Metabacillus sp. KUDC1714: one gene and its partner. The protein of the gene in region 2 interacts with the protein of the main gene of each other region in a pairwise test. Links are inferred from orthologs where the notes say so. Each region holds a gene or a part of one and is shown on either strand. Other genes may lie near its edges. The genes, in order: HUW50_RS01545 and HUW50_RS19380.

What was found.
Region 1: the proteins of HUW50_RS19380 (region 2) and HUW50_RS01545 interact in binary tests that used the Bacillus subtilis proteins (3 or more experiments, as listed by UniProt). The link is inferred for Metabacillus sp. KUDC1714 from one-to-one orthologs.

What each region holds. Positions count from the first base shown.
Region 1 is NZ_CP055263.1:303,698-306,866, forward strand. What follows is about bases 14-2,844. They hold HUW50_RS01545 (post-transcriptional regulator), read right to left. Parts: upstream 1,661-2,844; coding sequence 1,367-1,660; downstream 14-1,366. Other genes in these bases: secDF (protein translocase subunit SecDF), read right to left, coding at 14-1,238; spoVB (stage V sporulation protein B), read left to right, coding at 1,829-2,844. Outside these bases: more of secDF, read right to left, coding at 1-13; more of spoVB, read left to right, coding at 2,845-3,169. UniProt on the Bacillus subtilis protein: Required for post-transcription initiation control of the comE operon. Promotes the accumulation of its target comE mRNA to septal and polar sites.
Region 2 is NZ_CP055263.1:4,211,636-4,214,777, reverse strand. Bases 45-2,848 are described here. They hold HUW50_RS19380 (DivIVA domain-containing protein), read right to left. Parts: upstream 1,798-2,848; coding sequence 1,291-1,797; downstream 45-1,290. Other genes in these bases: HUW50_RS19370 (YggT family protein), read right to left, coding at 2,794-2,848; HUW50_RS19375 (YlmH family RNA-binding protein), read right to left, coding at 1,934-2,710; ileS (isoleucine--tRNA ligase), read right to left, coding at 45-626. Outside these bases: more of ileS, read right to left, coding at 1-44; more of HUW50_RS19370, read right to left, coding at 2,849-3,057; HUW50_RS19365 (cell division protein SepF), read right to left, coding at 3,065-3,142. UniProt on the Bacillus subtilis protein: May act as a pilot protein, directing MinCD to the polar septation sites or by inhibiting MinCD at the midcell site of division. Required for polar localization of the chromosome during sporulation.

The DNA of each region.
Region 1 (3,169 bases), 3.9 Mb from region 2 along the record:
CAACGACTTTCAACCAAAAGAGCAAGTAAGATTCTCGATAAGAAAACAGCTGTTATAAAACTAACAATTATACTTAGAATTAACATTGTGGCAAAACCTTTTACAGAGCTAGTCCCAAAGAAAAATAGGACACCACCAGCGAGTATCGTTGTAATGTTTGCATCAAAAATTGTAGCAAAGGAGCGTCTCGACCCTGCTTTAAAGGCTGAGCGAACAGTACGTCCTAGCTTTAGTTCCTCTTTTATACGTTCATATGTAATGATATTGGCATCAACTGCCATCCCTACCCCAAGAATAAGAGCAGCAATTCCAGGTAATGTTAATACGCCATTCATCCAGTCGAACACTTGGAGGATCACGTAAATATACGTAGATAACGTTATAACTGCGATTAACCCAGGTAAGCGATAAAAAGCAATCATAAATAAGAAAATAATCGATATACCAATTATACCCGCAAGAACTGTTTGATCTAAAGCCTGTTCACCAAACTGTGCACCAACAGAGGTTGAATACATCTCATCTAACTTAACTGGAAGGGAACCAGCATTTAATAAATTAGCTAAATCCTTTGCTTCTTGTATCGTAAAATCTCCAGTAATTGTCACATCTGTTTGATTGAACACTTGGTCTACATTTGGAGCAGAAATAAATTTTGGTTCAGCCTTTGTAGCCTCCTCCTGATACGCATCACCTTCTGCATAATCAAGCCAAATAACCAACTGATTATAAGGAGCATTACCAACAATCTCTTGAGTTACTTCTTTAAATTTTGAAGCGTCCTTTAGCTTGATAGCAACGTTCGGCTTCCCTTGTTCATCAAATGACTGACTTGCTCCACCTTCAACTAAATCAGCACCATTTAACATTTCTTTATCTTGATAATCACGGAATGTTAATTCAGCCTGTGTGGAAAGGATTTCTCGTGCCTTCGTTTGATCATCTACACCCGCAAGCTGAACGCGAATCCGATCATCACCTTCAATTTGTATATTCGGTTCACTAACACCAAGTACATTGGCACGTTTTTGTAGGGCATTCACTGTACTAACTAGTACATCCCTTGTTATTTTGTCACCCTCATTTGCAGGCTTTACTTCATAAAGTATTTCAAAGCCACCTTGTAAATCTAAGCCTAATATGATGTTGTTTGTCACCCTGTTTGTGTTTAAGCCAATTAAACTTCCCACAAAGAGGACAAGTAGAAAAAACGCAATAATGCGTCCACGCTTGACCATTATGTATCCTCCTTAAAATCTAAAAAACAATTTATGTATGACTGCAAATATTGTTGGTAAACTAGAAAATCTTTACTTGCAACATTCTTCTTAAAAATTATACGCTTTTTTATGCAATTTTATCAACGTTATATAAGGTCTTTCAAGACGTCTTTTCCTTCTTCACTATCAAACCAGTTTGCTGTTTTATAAGATTCCACTGTTGCATAATTCATAAAATCACCGATTTTTAGTGCTAATACATCACGGACAACTTCATGTACTGAAAGTTCTGTTGTTTTTTTCCACTTTTTATTTTTTAAAAATCCCCATAGTTTTTCCTCAGATACATCTGTATAGCCTAATAATACAAATTCCTCAAGCTTGCTTATGATTGCAGGTTTTACATGATCTTTGAATTCATCCAAAGGCTGCCTATTCATTAACTCCACTCCTTAATTAAACTAAATAGATCTTCTTTGTTTCTCTAGTTGTTTATGTACATAGAATGCATTTCACTCTTTCATGTTAGAACTTGTCATGCTTGGCCCACAGGTCCGCATATAGTAATTGTATATGATTCCACGTTATTTGAGAAGGCAGGGAGAGAAATGTCAAAACAAACGTTTCTAAAAGGAACGCTTATTTTAATTTTAGCAGGATTTATTACGCGAGTACTAGGTTTTATTAATCGAATTGTCGTAGCACGCTTTATTGGAGAAGAAGGTGTAGGCTTATATATGATGGCTGTACCTACTCTCGTATTGGTTATTACGATTACACAGCTTGGTTTACCTGTAGCCATCTCAAAGCTTGTTGCTGAAGCTGAAGCACAAGGAGACCACCGGAAAATCAAAAAAATACTTGTTGTTTCTTTAGCTGTCACAGGAACTTTAAGTATTCTTTTCACTCCAGCAATGAGTTTTTTAGCACCTATTTTAGCTGAAGATGTGTTTACCGATGATCGTATTAAATGGCCGCTATTAGCTATTGCACCTGTTGTTCCAATAGTTGCGATCTCATCTGTAATTCGTGGTTATTTTCAAGGGAAGCAAAACATGCGTCCCGCTGCAGCTTCTCAAGTACTAGAACAGGTTGTTCGAATCTCTTTAGTTGCTCTTTTTACAAGTGCCTTTTTACCATATGGTATTGAGTATGCAGCAGCAGGTGCAATGATTTCAGCAGTTATCGGTGAGCTTGTTTCCCTCATTTATCTCGCCGCGATGTTCAAGGTGAAAAAGAAAATTAAGATACGTAGAAAATTTTTCAAATCTGTCAAAAACGGTAAAGAGACGTTTAACCAATTAATGAGCATTGCCCTTCCAACTACAGGAAGTCGGCTAATAGGATCAATTTCATGGTTTTTTGAGCCAATTGTTGTTGCTAATAGTCTAGCTATTGCAGGCGTATTAACCACTGTTGCTACAAAACAATATGGTGGGCTAACAGGATATGCCCTTCCATTATTAATGCTTCCTTCGTTCATCACATATTCCCTATCTACTTCATTAGTTCCTGCTATAAGTGAAGCAATGGCACAAAACAATTTAAAACTTGTTGAGCATCGCCTTCAGCAGTCAATTCGTTTATCAATAGTAAGTGGTGGCTTAGCATGTGTTGTCTTATATATCTTTGCAGAGCCGTTAATGCTTGTCATGTATGGTAGTAGTCAATCCGCCATTTTTGTTAAAGTAATGGCTCCATTTTTTATTTTCCAATATTTTCAAGGACCACTTCAAGCAGTTTTACAAGCACTTGATTTAGCAAAAGCTGCTATGGTTAATAGTTTAATAGGAGCAGCTGTTAAAACGGCATTAATTTTTGTATTGGCTACAAGGCCATCACTTGGGATTATGGGTGCTGCTTTGGCTATTGTAATTGGGATTATGTTAGTCACTTTGTTACATTTTGCTACAGTCATGAAAGTTTCTCCATTCAATATATATATAAAA
Region 2 (3,142 bases):
ATTGATGGAGAGCGTTTATCGGCATATTCGATCTCAGCTTCCGCTAGAGCAGATTCACTTGAAGGTGACCAATAAACTGGTTTAAGGCCTTTGTAAATATAACCTTTTTTAGCCATCTCACCGAATACTTTGATTTGCTGAGCTTCATACTCAGGCTTTAACGTAACATATGGGTTATCCCAATCACCACGTACACCAAGACGTTTAAACTGTTCACGTTGCCCATTAATTTGTTCCCAAGCATACTCTTCACATAGCTTACGGAACTCAGCGACCGACATTTCTTTTCTTTTTACTTTTTTATTTTTAGTCAATGCAGTTTCAATTGGTAATCCATGAGTGTCCCAACCTGGAACATATGGAGCACAGAAGCCTGTCATTGATTTATAACGAACAATAAAATCCTTTAAAATTTTATTAAGTGCATGCCCCATATGAATATCACCATTTGCGTAAGGAGGACCATCATGCAAAATGAACAGTGGTCGATCTTTCGTTCGTTCTTGTACTTTATTGTAAATATTCATTTGCTCCCATTTTTCTTGCATTAGTGGTTCTCTGTTTGGAAGGTTTCCACGCATTGGAAATTCCGTCTTTGGCATTAACAAGGTATCTTTATAATCCATTTTCATTCCTCCAGCTTTTAATAGTTAATTTTTTCCGAAAAAGTTTGCTGCCTTGTAATAGTGTCTTCACTTCAGGATGAATTTTATTTTTTTGTGAAAGGTCGAAGAGAGACTAACAAGAATCTGACAATTTCCCAATTACCTGTTTTGTGGTACAACTTTCTTTAGAAAACACAAAAAACCCTCTCATCCCACAAGGGACGAGAAGGTTTATCTCGCGGTACCACCCTATTAGATTAATTCATTAAAACTAATCCACTCAAGCATTCGTAACGAGAATGATTCGCCTGTGCTTACTTACAAATATGTTCAGCATGGAACTCTAGGGTGATCTTCATCCTTTTTCCTTATGTCGAGCTTACACCATCCTCGATTCGCTATATAAGAATTGTAAAGGATTACTATCCCTTTCACCGTTTTACTATAAGGTTGTTAATGAACAAAAGCGCAAGCGCCTTGATCAGCCCCGACAAGCATAAGATGATTTAGGATAGAAGGCGTTCTTTGCCTTCAATTCTAAATTAGCTTATGACCTCGAGGGGCTAGGCGCTGGAGCTGGATGTCGTGCGCTTATCCTAAGTTCAAGAATTTTATTATTTCTTAAACGATAAGAAAAACCTCTATGTTTTCGTATTATATGCGAAAAAAAATGAAAAAGTCAAGTTTAGCTTTTAGTTTCTTCTGCTTCACCAAAAATTGGTTCTACTTCATACTCTAATAAATGATCCCAATCATCATTTTTCAATAGATCAAGTTGTGCTTCAATTAACATCTGGAATCGCGTTCTAAATACTTTTGATTGCTTTTTAAGCTCTTCAATTTCCATTGCAATTTTCCGAGACTTCGATAATGATTCATTAATTATACGATCCGCATTTTTCTCAGCCTCTTTAATTATTAGCTTTGATTCTTTCTGGGCATTTCTCTTAACGTCTTCTCCTGCTTCTTGAGCTATGATAATTGATTTATTCAATGTCTCTTCAATATTTGTAAAGTGACCTAATTTTTCAGTTAGTTCTATAACGCGTGATTCAAGCTCTTTCTTTTCGCGGATGATCATTTCATAATCTTTTATTACTTGATCTAAAAATTCATTTACTTCGTCTTCATCATATCCACGAAATCCTTTATTAAACTCCTTATTATGGATATCTAACGGTGTTAAAGGCACGGATGCCACCTCCAATATGTAGTTAAATAGTTAATCCTTGTCAACATTATAAATCATAATTCGACAGGTTTGTTGAAAATCCTGTTATTTAGGCAAAAATATTTTACTTTTATAAGGATAAGGTCATGTAAACTTATTATTTTTGTTTATTAACAATTAATCTCCACTTGTCTTTTTTCGTTTTCCCTTCAACAGCTGTTATTTCACTGCGACCATATCCACGTACGGAGAGTGTATCTCCATCGCGACATTCAAATGATACGGAATCAACCGTTTTCCAATTTACTTTAACAAGTCCATTTGTAATAAGTGGCTGGATTTTTTGCCGTGAAATGTTATAAACCCCTGAGCATACAACATCAAGTCGCAGTGATGATACCGTCATAATTAGCTCTTGCATCTCTTCTATTTGGGGGATTAATTTGTTCAAACATATTTCCTTCAAACTAATTTTAGCTCGACCAATTTCTTGGAAGTTAGCTTTTAAATATTCTGCAATCTCACTTGCACATACTAGCTGCACAATGTCTTGATTAATACGAATATCACCAAATTTTGAACGTTTTAGTCCCAGACTCATAAGCGATCCTAGAACCTGACGATGCTGAAGATTGATAAATTTGCTAGCATATTGTATTTCAAAAAGAGTTAACTTAAAATCCTCTTGTTCTGGCAGAAAATAGTCCGGGTATATTAAAGCTCTTTTTCGTTCAGTGACTTCTACACCACCTAAAAAAGAAACCTTTACATCTGAATTTTCACCAATTACTGAAGCTACAATTTCTTGTTCTCGAGGATCTAAAAAATCTGATAGCTTTGGACTATATTGATTTTGCACGGTTTCCTTCCATTCTAGAACCTGATCGATAAAATGTCGTTCTTCACCACGAAAATGTTGATATATTTGATCCATAGGTTACAACTCCAGTTACACTATATTGCATGGTTAAAATATGTATTATGTTATGTATGAAAAAAGAGGGACCAAAAAGTCCCTTAGCCAATCATTCTAAAAAGTGCAGCCACGCCAGACTGTGCAAATCTCAAAGCCAAAATTGCTACGATTGGAGAGATATCAATCATTCCTAATGGTGGTATTATCTTGCGAAAGGGTTCTAAATATGGATCACATATTTTAGCTAAAAATTGTCCAAAACCAGATTCTTTCGCACCTGGGAACCAGGACAATAAAATGTACACAATAATCGCATACGAATAAAACGTTAACAATGTAACAATTAAATTAAATAATATATTCATCTTGTGATTACCACCTTTGATGTTCTTCTTCTGATACTAACTCTGAAATAGATCCTGATACATCTACATTATCAGGTGTACATAA